2 regions of the Acetobacterium sp. K1/6 genome follow, and region 2 is predicted to be linked to the other one. Evidence: riboswitches for the same ligand, from Rfam matches in the RefSeq annotation. Region 2 holds a riboswitch; the other holds the start of a gene.

Region 1 (8,181 bases), on a different contig from region 2:
AAATTTTTGGAGCGACTGGGAACTCAGGGAATACAATTTATTGTACAAATTATCCTGGCCCGTCTTATCTTGCCAGAAGAATATGGAACAATTGCCTTAATTGCAATATTTATTTCATTTGCGAATGTGTTTGTTCAATACGGATTTAACACTGCGTTGATACAAAAGAAAGATGCAAATGAATCGGATTTCTCATCCGTGTTTTTCTTAAGTCTAGCCGTTGCCGGGGTGTTTTATGTGGCCTTGTTTTTTGGGGCGCCACTGATGGCTGGATATTTTGAGAATAAAATGCTTACACCACTACTTCGGGTCTTATCACTTACACTGTTTTTAGGCGGCTTGAATTCAATTCAAAATGCAGTGGTCGCCAGAAATCTGGCATTCAGAAAACTGTTTTACAGCAGTTTAGGGGCGGTTGTGGTTTCTGGGATAGTCGGTATTGCAATGGCCTACAATGGCTTTGGAGCATGGGCGTTAGTGGCTCAGCAGCTAACTAATCAATTCATTGTGGCTTTGATTCTATGGTTTACAGTGAAGTGGCGGCCAGGTTTTATTTTCTCCTTAGCAAGTTTAAAGGGGCTTTTTTCATATGGTTGGAAGTTATTAGTTTCAGCGCTCATCAATATGTTATACACCAATATCCAAAGTTTATTCGTCGCAAAAATATATAATCCGGCCATGTTGGGCTATTTTAACCGCGGGCAACAATTTCCGTCACTAATTGTCGCAAATATTAATGGCTCAATCCAATCGGTTATGTTCCCAGCCCTTGCCCTCAAACAAGATAATTTGCATCGCGTTAAAGAAATGGTTAGAAGAGCGATCGTTACCAGTGCGTTTTTTATCTTTCCTATGATGGTTGGGCTGGCGGTGATTGCAGAACCTCTGGTAATCATTTTATTGACTGAAAAATGGTTGCCATGCGTTCCGTTCTTACAGATCTCCTGTGCTGCTTATGCTTTACTCCCGATTCATACGGCTAATCTTCAGGCAATTAATGCCTTAGGGCGAAGTGATATATTCCTAAAACTGGAAATTATTAAAAATGCAGTCAGCCTGGTGATTTTGGGGATCTCTCTTTTTTATGGTATTTATGCCATTGCGGCCGGAATGTTTTTTAGCAGTGTCGCCTCATCGTTTATAAATGCTTATCCTAACAAAATGCTGTTGGATTATAGTTATATGCAACAGATGAAAGACGTGATGCCTTCACTTCTATTGTCGGTGGTAATGGGGATAATTATTTACTTTGTTTCATGGTTCAATATGACGCCTGGATTAACCCTGATAATTCAGGTAACTATTGGGATTAGCTTTTATTTTGGGATGGCAAAATTATTAAATTTTGAATGCTTAACATATTTATTAGTAACCGGAAAAGAACTGCTGGTTAATCGAAATAAGCGCAAATAAGCTGACGATATAAAGGGAGTTTCTTTAGCGGCTAGGAAAAAATCAGTCTGAATAAAAAAGTGAGGAAATAAAGTGGATATTTCAATAATGCAACCCTATCTATTCCCCTACATTGGGTATTATCAAATGATCAATTGTTCGGATTGTTTCGTTATTGCTGATGATGTGCAATTTATAAAACAAGGATGGATTCACAGAAACCGGATATTATTAAATGGAGCGCCGTCGATGATTACGCTGCCATTAAATAAAGATAGTTACGTCCTAAAAATCAATGAGCGCAGCTTCGCAATTCAGGAAGGAACAAAGGGGAGGTCTACCTTTCTGAATAAGATTGTGAATTCTTATCGTAAGGCACCGGAATTTAAAACGGTTTATCCACTTATTGAAACAATCATAAATTATGATGATAATAATGTGGCAAAATATTTAATAAATAGCATTACGGAAATTTGTGCATATCTGGATATTAAGACAGAGATGATCATCGAATCGAGTTTCAAGCTTTCACCTGAACTGAACTATCAGGATTCTGTTATCTACGTATGCAAAGAACTCAAAGCAAATCGTTATATAAATTCAATTGGTGGAATGGATCTTTATTCAGCAGAGCAATTTAAAAAAAACGGAATTCTTTTAAAGTTTATTAAAACGCGAGAATCGCTACACTATCGGCAGTATTACAATACATTTGTTCCCAATTTATCGATCATAGATGTGCTGATGTTTAATTCATTGACGCAGGTTAAAGCGCTACTAACGGAATATGATCTAATTGACGGCAGGGGCTAGCGCTTTTAGGCAAGGTTTGATACAGATTTATGAAATTGTATCATGCTTATTTTTGACAAAGTGGTTTTTTACGGCTTGGCAAAAGTCCCAATCTTCAAACAAGCTTTCCCAATCTTCGATGACTTCAGGAGCCTTAATACTTTGGTCCAACAGCTCAAGAAACTGATCACGATCAATAATGACAGCGCCCATACTTTTCAGGTGATCAGTTGGCCAAGTTCCGCAGTCCAGGATTGCATAATTCAATTCTTCCAGTCGAATGGCTAGAGCGATCATTGCAAATTTTGAAGCGTGATTAATTCGTGTAAACATTGAGGAAATATGGAAATAGGAGCCAAAGGCGAATCCAAACAAACCGGCAACCAGTTTTTTGTTATACCAAACTTCGATGGAGTGTTTGTAACCTAAGTCATGCAAAACACAGCAGGATTTTCTACGTTCAGGTGTTAGCCAAGTGTAGTTTTCTCTTGATTCAGTGCACCCATTTACAACGTCAATAAAAGCTCTGTCTACCGTCAGATAAAAACTATTATGCTTGATTAGTCGCCACATAACTTTTGAAATATGAACCTGATCAGGAAACAGCACACAACGAATTTCTGATGTCCACCAGAGAATTGGCTGATTAATGAGTGATGATGGATAGATTCCGTTTTTAAAAGCGTAAATAATTCGTTCTGGAGTTAAATCGCCACCGATAGCCAATAATTCTCCAGCAGGTCCAATACGTATGTTCTTGTTTGAAGATGTATGAGGAGGAAAGTATAATTCATTGGTTAGACAGTATGCTTTTCCTCGGTACTGTAAATGACGTGTATAAAATGCTTTGAAAATGCCTTTAAAAAAGCGTTTATCCATTGTAATGAGTAGAAATTTTATTTTTTTTAGCACTGATTTTACTCCTATAAATTAATATTTTGAGTTCGGATTTATTGGATATTTTTTATATACTCTTTATTTGCCCCAAAAATTGATTATTACGCAAGAATCTAGGAAAATCAATTAAGTATTAAAATATTATTAATATAAAGCATCCAACAGGTATTGACTAATCTCTGGATATGTGATATAGTGACTTCGTAAAAGTAAATACTTTAATATTCGAATATTCTCCTGCTTTCATTTTAATAGTTACAAAAAATGATCGCATATTTATCAAATGCATAGGTTTAAGAGACGTTTAATAGATGACAACTAATGATTGAGTTGTATTAATTACAGTTTTATTTTCTAGGAGTAAATACGGACCTGTTAAAATTCAGTGGCGTAAAGTTTAGTGCCTATAAGTCGGTAGGTAGCTAACGAAAGGAAGGTATCAACAAAAAAACAGAGTTAAGTTAATAAGTATCGTGGAATAACTTTCCAACGATAAAGGCAAACCTGTTGAAAAACAGGGACGCAAAACTAAAGGGCCTGTAAAATGGCAGCCAGTTACCGAAGGGGAAGTTTTTTATTTGAAATTATTTTTGTTCTGAATTCATCGTTATCCAACGATAAAGGCAAACCAATTGAAAAGTTGGGACGCAAAGCTAAGGGCCTGTAAAATGGCAGCCAGCTACCGAAAGGAATACCATCATGAAAAAGTTATCTGTTTTTTTAGTCACACTATTTGTATTATTCAGTGCGATGCCAGTAAATTCAGCGTTTGCTGCCAGAGTTAGACCCCCAAGAAGACCGATTAGAATTACTCAACCGGTAGTGACAGAACCGGTAGTGACAGAACCGGTAGTGACAGAACCGGTAGTGACAGAACCGGTAGTCACAGAACCGGTAGTCACAGAACCGATAGTGACAGAACCAGAAGTTACAGAACCAACGACACCTGTCAGTCAGGAAGTCAGCGTCAAAGATTTTGGAGCGAAAGGGGATGGTATCAGCGATGATACCTTGGCCATTCAAAAAGCCATTAACGAGGCAAGCAGTAAAAATGTCACCTTGTTAATTCCGGCGGCAACCTATGTGGTTACGAGTCAATTGGAAATGAAGAACAATACAAAAATCAGCGGCTATGGTGCAACCTTGTACATGGCACCCCAGCAGTCAACAGTTGCCAATATTTTATGGTCAAATCCAGATTCGTATATTTCTAATGTAACGATCGAAGGATTGAAACTAGAATCTCAAAACACGATTGCAGGTGCCGAGTATTACGCAAACAGCATGATCAGCAACGTTCAGGGGATGTTTTTTCAGGGCATCAGTAACCTGACGATCAAAGATGTTTCGATGGATAGTATGTATGTAGGCTTAAAAATGGGACAATCTGGAAGCAACCGGAATCAGGGAGTTACTGTCAGCAACCTCAATATCGATAGAACTGGCATGCCTGTTCAGGTTTCTGGTACCAACGATTTAATCATGACAGATAGCATTCTGAATGCCAATTCTGGCGGAACGAAGTGGCTTCATGCAGCATACATCCGAGGCGATAACAGTAATTTCCTTTTTAACAATGTTGAATTTAATAATGCCCCTGGTGGCGGTATTGCAGTAGCTGGCAATGATAAATTCCCCACTGCACCCGATCATATTGTCTTTGAGAATTGTCGTATTAAAAACAGTGTTGTCGGTATGCACGTCAATACTGGTGCAAACAATGTGAGTATCTCAGGTTTAACCATCGAAGGAAGCAGTTTGGGGTTTAAGATAACGGATGCAAACAACCTGAATATCAAAGATGTAAACATTAGCGGTGCGATGCCATCAACTACTGATCTTGGTGCATTCATTATTAATAATAGTTATCAAGCAAATATAGAAAATGTTACAGTCGATGCCAATGGTATGGCAGGAGCCTTATTCTGGCTAATTGGTGAAGTAAAAGATACTAACGTTTCTGGAATGAATGTAACGAATGTGGATAAGATTCCCTTGATTAGTGCCAACAGCGCGTCTCAAACGACCAATGTTGTTGTAGAAAACTCCAGTTTTGAATATAACAATATCGATAAATACGGAATTGGTTTCAGAGGCGTTGGTTCACAAGCAGTGCTTCAAAACAATACCTTTGTAAATAACGGTGCTGAATATTCTTATCTGATCTACAATCCCGAAGGAACAGCTATTCAGGTATCTGACAATTCTTACAGCGGATTCCAAAGCTTGACTTCCAGCTCGGACTTTTCAGTAGCTACCAATAATTTCAACCTTCTGTCAGCAAAAGTTGACTAATCGATTTTAAAAATGGACATATCGTTTATCGTATTAATTCAATAAAGCAATTACTAAAAGCCTTGCTCTTTTGAACAAGGCTTTATTTTACAAATTAAAGTGGTCGAATATTAACAATTTTGTCCACGATAAAGGCAAACCAATTGAAAAGTTGGGACGCAAAACTAAGGGCCTTAACTCAAAGAGAAAGGTAGCCGGTTGCCGAAAGGAGCAAAAAAATGAGTTATAGTTTGGATCATCGCGCAAAGAAAATTTGTGTAAGTGTGGTGGTAATCCTATTGATGTTAAGTAGCGTTTTTTCTTCGAACGTTTTAGCAGCAACCATCGATACCGAAGCGACTGAATTACCTGGAGTCACCTATCAGACCCATATACAAAATGAAGGTTGGTCACAGGGCTGGATGAGTAGTGGTGAACTCTCCGGTTCAGAAGGAAAGGGATATCGCCTCGAGGGAATAAAAATAAATCTGACTGGAAGCGTCCCCTCAGGGTTAGAAATTGAATATCGGACACATGTGCAAAATAAGGGATGGGAGCAGGAATGGGCTACAAACGGAGAATTTTCAGGATCTGAAGGCGAAGGATTTCGGCTGGAAGGAATCCAGATTAGATTAACCGGTGAGAATGCAGCAAATTATTCTGTTAAATACCGAACCCATATTCAAAATGAAGGTTGGGTTCAAGGTTGGGTGTCAGACGGGGCACTCTCAGGCTCGGAAGGAAAAAGTCTGCGCTTAGAGGCAATTGAAATCATCATTGAAAAGCAGTCAGCTGGAGTAGCCAACGAACCCGCAGACCCAGTGGTTACAGACCCAGTGGTTACAGACCCAGTGGTCACAGACCCAGGAGTCACAGACCCAGGAGTCACAGACCCAGGAGTCACAGAACCAACCCCACCAGTGAGTCAGGAAGTCAACGTCAGAGATTTTGGTGCGAAAGGCGATGGTGTCAGTGATGATACATCAGCGATACAAAAAGCCATTAACGAGGCAAGTAGTAAAAATGTAACCTTAACAATGCCTGCTGCAACCTATATGGTTACGAGTCAACTGGAATTAAAGAATAATACAAAAATTAGCGGCTATGGCGCGACTTTATACATGGCGCCCCAGCAGTCAGCAGTTGCAAATATTCTATGGTCGAATCCCGCATCATATATTTCAAACGTAACCATTGAAGGATTGACACTAAAATCTCAAAACACGATCGCTGGAACCGATTATTATGCAAACAGCATGATCAGTAATGTGCAGGGGATGTTTTTTCAGGGGATCAGTAACCTGACGATCAAAGATGTCGCTATGGACAGTATGTATGTTGGCATAAAAATGGGGCAATCTGGAAGTACTCGAAATACTGGAATTACCATCAGCAATCTGAAAATTGATAAATCTGGCATGCCGATTCAAATTTCAGGAACCAATAACTTTACGATGACAGACAGTGTTTTGAATTCGAGCGAGGGCGGAACAAAATGGTTACATTCGGCATACATCCGCGGTGATAACAGTCATTTTTACTTTGGAAATGTCGAGTTTAACAATGCTTCTGGAGGAGGAATTGCGGTGGCTGGCAATGACAAATTCCCTACCGCTCCTGATCATATCGTTTTTGAGAACTGTCGTATTAAAAACAGTGTCGTCGGTATGCACATCAATACCGGTGCGAATAACGTTACCATCAGAGGATTAAGCATCGAAGGCAGTAGTCTGGGATTCAAAATTGTAAATGCAAATAACTTAAGCATAAACGATGTAAATATCAGCGGAGCCATACCATCGACCTCCGATATTGGAGCGTTCAGCATTGGTAACAGTTCGCAGTCAAATATTTCAAATGTTACTGTCGACTCAACCGGTATGGCAGGAGCACTATTCTGGTTAATCGGAGAAGTAAAGGATACAAATATTTCTGGCATGGACGTAACGAATGTGGATAAAATTCCTTTAATAAGTGCTAACAGCGCATCAAAAACGACCAACGTCGTTGTTGAAAATTCAAACTTTAAATACAAAAGCATTGATAAATATGGCATCGGATTCAGAGGCGTGGGATCGCAGGCAGTCCTTCGAAATAATACCTTTACGAACAGTGGTACGGCGTATTCTTATTTGATTTACAACCCGGAAGGAACGTCAATTCAAGTATCTGATAATTCGTATAGCGGATTTCAGCGGTTGAATGCCAGTTCTGATTTCTCGGTAGTTGCCAACAACTTTAACCTTTTGACAGCAAAAGTTGACTAGAGAACGATCGATCAAAATCATTTCACACAATCTCAAAAATAAAAGTTTTGAAAAGTCTTGTTTTAAACAGGGCTTTTTTTAAGTTATGATAAAACAATATAAAAATGGAAAACTATTTTATCGGAATGAATATTAATTAAAAAACTGGTAAGATGGGAGCAAAAAGGGTAAAATATAAATTATCTATCAAAAAAAACAAGTCGATAATAAAGGCGGTTGTAAAAATGAAGATACTAATTACTGGGGTAGCAGGCTTTATTGGTTTTCATTTGGCGAATTTAATGCTTAGACAGAATCATCAAATTGTAGGCGTTGATAATCTGAACGATTATTATGAACAATCGTTAAAGAAAGATCGATTAGCAATTTTGGAAGCACATAAACAATTTTTATTTTACAAGGCTGATTTAAAAGATAAGCCTTCAGTTGATAAGATTTTTGAAACACATCGTCCAGAGTATGTAATTAATTTGGCAGCCCAGGCGGGAGTTCGTTTTTCGATTAGCAATCCCTATGCCTATCTTGATTCAAATCTCATCGGATTTATGAATGTACTTGA
Region 2 (8,181 bases):
CCAAAAACCGGTTAGGTGACTACATGCAAAAAGCCGCGGAAAATACTGTATCCGATGTGGATGTGGTTTTATATCTGGTCGAGCCGGAAACAAAAATCGGACCTGGGGATCAGTATATTCTGGAAAAACTAAAAGCCAGTAAGACACCGGTTATCTTAGTGATCAATAAAATTGATCTACTTCCCAAAGAGGATGTTTTAATCACCATTGCGGCTTATCAAAAATATGATTTTCTCAACGCAATCATTCCCATTTCCGCGGTTTCGGGAGATGGGGTTAAAGAGCTTTTGAAACTTATTACTGGACTGCTTAGTCCGGGTCCGATGTTTTTCCCGGCCGATATGATCATTGACCAATCAGAGCGTTGGATTGTTCAGGAATTGATCCGCGAAAAACTTCTGAACCTTTTAAATGATGAGGTTCCCCACGGCATTGCGGTGGAAGTTACCACCATGAAACCCCGTAAGGGAAAGGATACCATTGACATTGAAGCCACCATTTTCTGTGAGCGAAAAACTCACAAGGGCATCCTGATCGGCAAAGGTGGCTCCATGCTGACCAAAATTGGTACTCAAGCCCGGAAAGATATTGAGTTTTTTCTGAAATCGCAGATCAATCTACAGTTATGGGTAAAGGTGCGATCCGATTGGCGGGATAAGAATTTTGATTTGAAAGATTTAGGCTATTTTGAATAAATCCTCTAGTTGGGAGAATTATGGCTCTGATTAAAACAAAAGGACTGGTCATTAAAGAACAGCCCTATAAAGAACAGGATAAAATTCTGACCATCTTCACCGAAGATGATGGTAAGATTCAATGTATTGCCCGTGGTGTCCGACGTCAGAAAAGTGGCCTTCTGGCCAGCACCCAGATCTTTGCCTATAGTGAATTTGTTTATTATCCCGGTAAGAATTTTGGCATCATCAATCAGTCCAATTTAATTGAGGCCTTTTATCCATTGCGGAATGATCTGACTAAAATGGCCTTGGCTTCTTATTTACTGGATCTGATGTATAATGCCTATGAATTTTTTCAGAAAAGCCCGGAAATTTTAAAACTACTCCTTCACGTATTGTTTTATATATCAGCTGGAACAGCAAAAAACGACCTGGTTCTGGTGGGCGCCTTTCAAATGAAACTAGTTAGTTATTTAGGCTACCGCCCAGGTCTAAAAACATGTATGATGTGTCAGAATGATCAAGATTTAAGCCTCTTCAGCATTGAAAACAATGGGGTCATTTGCAGTGACTGTCAGGAACCAACCGAGGGATACCTCTATAAGCTGAGCCCCACGATGTTAAAACTACTCCGGGATTTTTTAGGACAGCCGATCAAACAGCTAAAAGATCGGGAAGTAAGCACCGTCGAGGTGATAAAAATAAATGATCTGTTGGATCATTATATCGGTTACTGCATTGGAAAATCTTCCAAAGCTTATGCCTTTTATAAAACCATGCTCACCCCTCTGAATTAAAAAAATACGTTAACAAATTAAAAAGATTGGAGATAAATATGAAAATTGCAATGACTATGAATGGAAAAGAACTGGAGTCATCGGTTGCTTCTGAATTTGATACCAGCCAGTATTTATTGGTGGTCCGACGGTCAGAGACTGCGATCGAGTCAATTGAAAAAATTGAGGATTTAACAGCAGAGCAGCTGGCTCAAAGAATCATTGATTTGAACTGTGAAGGAATTATCACTGGTAACTTCAAAAGTCAATCGGCCTTTGATCTTTTGGCTGACGCTTGCTTGACCCGGTTTCTTGGAGCCGGTCATTCCGGTTGGGAAGTCCTGGAATTGATGAAGAAACGGACCTTGCCGTTGCTTAGAAATTTCGAAGGTACCGAAGGATGTGCCGGTGAGCACCACTAAATGTTTAGCGTAGAAATGTTATGACAAGGGATTCTGGAGCCTGAAAAGTGTCTAAATGCAACGGAAGAAGGATGACGATATGGACAGATATCTCACTACGATCCAGAGGTTGTAGAGAGCTTAGCTGAAATATTAAAAAAAGTGATACAGAAAGTGATATAGGAATAAATTAAGTTATAAGGAGACTATTATGGGAAATTACAAAATGGCACATACGATGATTCGGGTATTGGATTTGGAACGATCTTTAGCGTTTTACAAAGAAGCACTAGGATTTGAGGAAGTGAAGCGACGGGACGAACCAACTTATGAATTCACCTTGGTGTTTTTAGGGGATGGCCGTTCTAACAGCCATCAGTTGGAACTGACCTTTAACTATGGGCAAGCACTCCCTTATGATTTGGGGACGGCCTATGGTCATTTAGCGGTGCTCGTTGATGATCTTGAGGCGTCTTTTGCAACTCACGAAGCAAAGGGCTATAAGCCAACACCGCTAAAAGGACTGAGTGGCGATGGGAAACCCCGTTATTATTTTATAACTGATCCGGATGGTTATAAAATTGAGATTATTCGGAATTAAATAATCATTGTGGGAGCTGATTGAAGATACGCTCTATTACTATATTTTTGATTATGAATTAATTAAGAAATATTGTATTCAGAAATGCTTAAGTCCCAAAGAAGCTGTCGTAATCAATAAAGAAGAAAAATCACTTAAACCTATTGCCTAAAATAAGTCAAAATGTCTAAGAAATTCTTACGCGGCTACTGTTAAACGTATGATCGAAGATCCCTTGAGAAGGCATTGATAATATTTTGTCGCGCATTTTTTATATTTGCTGAAAAGTTTAATTTTTTCGTTCGCATTACAATAGACTTTCCAGTAACCGCAATGTTTACAGTTTTTTCCTTCGTTTTGGATAAAGCCTTCTACATCTTCAAAAGGATAGCTCAAGAACAAGCCAATTTCATGGGGGAAATCTGCTGAGTCGTGAATGCGTTCTGATAAAAATGCCAAACACGATTCAAGATCCCCTGTTGGATAGCCAATTTTGTTTAAAAAACGTTCGACTTTGGGACATGAGAGGTCACGGTTAAGTCTATTTTTACGGTAGACGTACAGAAGAACACGATTTCGATTGGTTTTTAATCGTTCAAAATAAACTCCACGAGCATTCAAAGTATTGTTCCAATTGGTGATTTGATTAATCAACTGATCGTGATCATCGAAAGAATAGCTAAATAAATTCCCAGTTTTGATTCCAGCTAGAGTTGGAGAGCAGTGTCGGATAATTTCTTCCTCAAAAGTACTCATTGTTACACTCCGCGGGATATCGTTTTTAAATGGCACTTGTCCCGTTTTTCGCACACAGAACAGTGCTCATCTAAAATGCTACGTAATGCAGATAAGCTACTTGTATGCGATCGAGCGAGCGGCAAGTTAAGTCTTTTCGCTTCAAAGGTCGCACAGTTAACCATTTTATGAGAGACGGTTCCAGTAAATAATACGATTAGATCAGGAACTCCGATTTTCTTTTTCAGGGCACCCTGCATTTGAGTGAATACCTTGGCACGGCAGTTATACTCTTTACATAGGTCTTTATATTGATAAATCATACGATCATTTCCGCCAATGATAACAATGCTCATAAGATAACCTCCAGTTTAAATATATGTTAGATGTTGCTAACATAATCAAAATGTAACACAGTCTGCTTTCTGTGTCAAATACTTAATTATTTATTAAGTATTTTTTAGAGGGAATACAACAAGGCGAACAAATGTATTTATGTAAAAATTATAACTATAAAATCATCTCTGAGGTTAGCGTGTTTTTTTTTTCGATGGCTTAAGTATTTGCAGCATTAAAAATTAACATTTCTAAAGAATGGCAATAATATTAGATTATCATAATAAAAGATAATATTGATAACTATATAACAATTAGATGCAACATAATTTAAGGATAATCGAATGAATGTTGAGAAACATCGACGAACATAATGAATTCGTATCTTTATGTTTAGTATGACAAATAAAAAATAATGTGCAAAATATTACTCTTTAATATGCTCGGTATTTAAAATATAGCAAATAATTCTCTTGACATATCAAATACAATGAACTATCATGATCTCAATAGAATATTTAGCAAACTTATCGAAAGGTAAGGACGCAAAGCTTTAGGGTCTAAGTAATTTTTTATATGACAGCCAGTTGCAAGATAACATCATTATATGGTGTATTTAGTGCAACGTGTCAGAGCGTTGTTTTTTTATTCTAGTTTTCTCCTGTTGGACAATTTAATATTCGGCAAACTTACCGAAAGGTGAGGACGCAAAGCTATAGGGTCTAAATAATTTTTTATATGACAGCCAGTTGCAGATTTTAGGTGTATTTAATTCGCCTTTAGTGCAACGCGTAAATCGTTGCTTTTTTATTACCAAAAATTACTGGAGGTGAGCTGATGAACCAATTTGCAATAACTGTACTGGTTTTATTAACCGGAGCTGTCGTTGGCGCTTTGATGGAAAAATCTTCTGTATACTTGATCAAGCAAAGAGTTAATATTCTGAAGCACCCTCAATTTTCAGGCAGTGTTTCAAAAACAATCTTTTGGGCGATAATGAATGCATTTGTTTGGTTAGTCTTTGTAAAACTGAATGGACTTGAAGCAAAAACACTGGAATATATGATGCTCTTTTCAATCTGTATCATTCTTTCGGTAGTAGACATCAGCATAAAAAAAATCCCCAACGAACTGGTATTAATGACCATCTTCGTCGGTGGAGCCTTTGTCATAACAAGGTAACCCATTACAAGTATCGGGATGAATATTTTTGGTTTAGTGATTGGTTTTATTATTTTCTTCTTACCAGCAATGATCGGAAAGGGTGCTGGTTGGGGAGACGTAAAATATGCAGCGGCAGTTGGTTTTTGTTTAGGGGTATATGGCATTATATCGGCAATTATGATTATGACATTCTTTTTGATGATCTACACAATTTATCTGATTATCAGAAGAAAAGGTAATTTAAAATCAAAGGTTGCCTTGGGACCGTTTATGGCATCCGGTTTTGTCTCAGTTTTAGTTATAAATCTTATAAATGCAAACGATCATCTATTTGAATTTGGAATGTTATTTTAAGGATTGAAAATAAATGTTAACGATTACGAAATTTAATCAACAATTATTAAGGGAGAAAAAAGAAATGAAAAATGCATTGTCAAGGATAATTAGAACAGAGGACGGACAGGGGCTGGTTGAATATGGACTAATCATAACGGGGATCGCACTAGCTGCTATTGCTGCCATCTGGTTATTAGGACCACAAATCGGCCAAATGTTTACTGACATCGGCACTCAATTAGCAGCATGACAGAACTTATTAGTTAGACTAATAAATAATATATTAAAAGGAGAAAATAAAATGAAAAGCGTATTTGTACGAATGATGAAAGAAGAAGATGGACAGGGTTTGGTTGAATATGGATTAATCATTGCCGGGATCGCATTAGCCGCAATTGCCGCAATTTGGTTGTTAGGACCACAGATTGGTCAATTCTTTACGGATATTGGAACTCAGTTGGCACTTTAGAAAAAGCAATAGTGCACACAACTGACAAAACGAACACAAAAAAATTAAAAGGAGAACTAAAATGAAAAATTTGTTTACAAACATGATGAGGGAAGAAGATGGACAGGGTTTGGTTGAATATGGATTAATCATTGCCGGGATCGCCTTGGCAGCCATTGCTGCTATCTGGTTATTAGGACCACAAATTGGCCAATTCTTTACGGATATTGGAACCCAATTAGCATTATAAAATCTATTGGTAGTTATTGCGTTTGCGGTGAAGAAACTAGTGGCATATTGGCAACGTCAGAGTAGAGATTTCTGTCAGACGTAATCAATATGCCTTTTTTAATGAATTCAACAATTGACATAGGTTGGGTTCAAAAGGACTTAATAATAAGATCATTTTTATAAATGATCGGGGAGGGAAAATGTTTGCAAACATAATCAAAAAAATAAAAAAAGAAGACGGACAGGCCATTGTTGAGCTTGCATTAACCTTGCCAATTTTGATTATGATTTTGTGTGGAATCATCGATTTTGGTTGGTTGTTTATGAACCAGAATAGTATTGATTATGCCTCCCGAGAGGGTGCACGCTATGCGATCGTTAATTCAACCAGTAAAACAGCAATTGAAGAGCATATCCGGACGATTGCTCCGGAGAACATTGCCAGTACAGTTGATATCGACATTACTTTTACGAATGTCTCAAACCCTCGTCTTGGAGATGTGGTAATTGAGATTAGCGATGATATTGCTATTCTAACACCAATTGTCGGTGTTTTCGTCCAGGGTGAAACCATGAATCTTTCTTCATCCTGTACCATGAAGGTAGAGTAAATGAAAAAATTAATCGAAGTTTTCAATAAATACCGACCTTTTAAAAGGATAGAAAATGAAGAACATGGCGACGCATTGATTATTGTAGCCGTATCGATGGTTTTTATATTTGGAATATTGGCATTGGTGATCGATCTGGGATTGGCCTATTTAAGCACCGGGGAACAGCAAAAAGCGGCCGATGCGGCGGTGTATTCAGCGGGACGGTTGCTACCCATTGAAACCGGCAATACGGTAAAGGTCAATCAGATAAAAAATAGTGCCGTTGATTATACCAGCCTGAATGGATTTGAAGATTTAACGCAAGACGATATTGTTTTAGGTAAAATCAGCAATGGCCAATACACGGAAATACGGGTAACCGTTGATAACACTGTCCCCATGTATTTTGCCAAAATATTTGGGATTGACTATCTTGATCTTTCAAGAAGTGCTGTCGCAAAACTTTCTCCGGTCATCCGAACCAGTGGGGTTGCCCCCATTGGTTTGACCAAAGAAGAAATGGATGCCCGAATTGCCAGCAACAACCTGACTCATGTTACCTTAAAATATGGCATCCAAAGCGGCTCAACCTCATTCTTTGGTGCCCTGGATCTTGATGGACAAGGGGGCGGAGCCAGCGACTATCGAATCTGGATTACCCAGGGTTATGCTGGCGAAATCAGCGTAGGTGACGTGCTGTTGGAAGAAAGTGGAAATATGGTGGGTCCCACCTATCAGGGCTTTGAGGAACGGTATGCATCCTGTACCCATTTTGGAGCTCTCAGTGGCGGTGATGGCTGTACCACAGAGAACTTTGAGGCGTCTTGTCCGAGAATTGTCAAGGTTCCCGTTTATTCCTTTGGCGTCGATAAAAAAACAGTGGTGGTGGAGGGCTTTGCCGCATTTCTTCTGGAAAACCAGACGAATGATGGTTATATTACTGGATCATTCTTAAATATGGTATCAAATGGCGCCTCTTCGGGAAGCAATGTCGGGGAAGGCACAGAAGGAGATTTTGGATTATATAATTTGATCCTGTCAGAATAATTATTAATTAAATTATGGGTATATATTAATATAAACCATTAATCAGTCGAATGGAGAAATTTATGAAAAAACTCATCATAATCGCCTTGATTGTATCATTGATTACCGGATTTGCCGTTTTTCAGTTTGCTACTTCGCTGGAAAAAGGAAAGAACCAGGAAACTCAAGCGGTTGTTTTAGCGATAAAGACGATTCCCAAAGGCACCGTTATTGAAAAAGAAATGCTAAAAACCGCAGAGATTCCCGTTGAAATGGTGCATCAATTGGCAATTGCCAATCTGGAAGATGTTTTAGGCCGGATTACCAAAGAAAACATTGAAGCCAATGAACAGATTCTGACAACTCGGTTAAGCGATACCAACCAGGAAAACAATAATCTGTCTTATTCCATTGAACCAAATTATCGGGGAATAACGATCCTGGTTGATGAAGAAAAGGGTGTGGGTGGTTATTTAACAAAAGGTGATCGTGTCGATCTTGTTACCATCTGGATAAAAAATGATAAAACAATTGTTTCTGAGTATGTCGTCGAAAACATTGAAATTTTGAAGATTGGACCAAGCAGCGCAGGCGATAGCGGCGGGGAGTACACCTCGGTTACGGTTTCTGTTCCGGCAAGCGACGTAGAAAAAATAACCTATGCGCTATCAATTGATCAAACGCCTAAATATCTCCTGGTTCTAAGATCCCCAGTTGACAACACAATTTTAGGCCCGCGACCCTTTATACCGTAACATTTTAATAAACCGACCGAAAACTTGCTAAATAGTTAAAGAATGAAATGGGGTGAACCGATGGAAAAGATAAAAGTAATGATTGTCGGAAACAATGACAATCGGATCTATGAAATTAAGAGC

Evidence for each region. Region 2 has a riboswitch for cyclic di-GMP ahead of U2P91_RS06505 (hypothetical protein). Riboswitches for the same ligand answer to the same signal wherever they lie in the genome.
Region 1: another riboswitch for cyclic di-GMP. It lies ahead of U2P91_RS02825 (glycosyl hydrolase family 28-related protein); the one in region 2 lies ahead of U2P91_RS06505 (hypothetical protein).

What each region holds. Positions count from the first base shown of each region.
Region 1 covers NZ_JAXQGA010000002.1:198,998-207,178, forward strand. Annotated here, with positions in the region: gene U2P91_RS02810 (lipopolysaccharide biosynthesis protein) at 1-1,413, shown strand, start outside; gene U2P91_RS02815 (WbqC family protein) at 1,486-2,205, shown strand; gene U2P91_RS02820 (leucyl/phenylalanyl-tRNA--protein transferase) at 2,233-3,096, opposite strand; cyclic di-GMP riboswitch class I at 3,569-3,644, shown strand; cyclic di-GMP riboswitch class I at 3,694-3,768, shown strand; gene U2P91_RS02825 (glycosyl hydrolase family 28-related protein) at 3,781-5,376, shown strand; cyclic di-GMP riboswitch class I at 5,500-5,582, shown strand; gene U2P91_RS02830 (glycosyl hydrolase family 28-related protein) at 5,595-7,622, shown strand; gene U2P91_RS02835 (NAD-dependent epimerase) at 7,847-8,181, shown strand, end outside.
Region 2 covers NZ_JAXQGA010000005.1:199,903-208,083, reverse strand. Annotated here, with positions in the region: gene era (GTPase Era) at 1-695, shown strand, start outside; gene recO (DNA repair protein RecO) at 716-1,474, shown strand; gene U2P91_RS06525 (NifB/NifX family molybdenum-iron cluster-binding protein) at 1,513-1,875, shown strand; gene U2P91_RS06520 (VOC family protein) at 2,066-2,455, shown strand; gene U2P91_RS06515 (DUF3793 family protein) at 2,633-3,190, opposite strand; gene U2P91_RS06510 (DUF2325 domain-containing protein) at 3,193-3,525, opposite strand; cyclic di-GMP riboswitch class I at 4,016-4,100, shown strand; cyclic di-GMP riboswitch class I at 4,178-4,262, shown strand; gene U2P91_RS06505 (hypothetical protein) at 4,343-4,687, shown strand; gene U2P91_RS06500 (hypothetical protein) at 4,706-5,023, shown strand; gene U2P91_RS06495 (Flp family type IVb pilin) at 5,037-5,255, shown strand; gene U2P91_RS06490 (Flp family type IVb pilin) at 5,307-5,474, shown strand; gene U2P91_RS06485 (Flp family type IVb pilin) at 5,536-5,703, shown strand; gene U2P91_RS06480 (TadE/TadG family type IV pilus assembly protein) at 5,885-6,295, shown strand; gene U2P91_RS06475 (Tad domain-containing protein) at 6,296-7,324, shown strand; gene cpaB (Flp pilus assembly protein CpaB) at 7,387-8,058, shown strand; gene U2P91_RS06465 (AAA family ATPase) at 8,119-8,181, shown strand, end outside.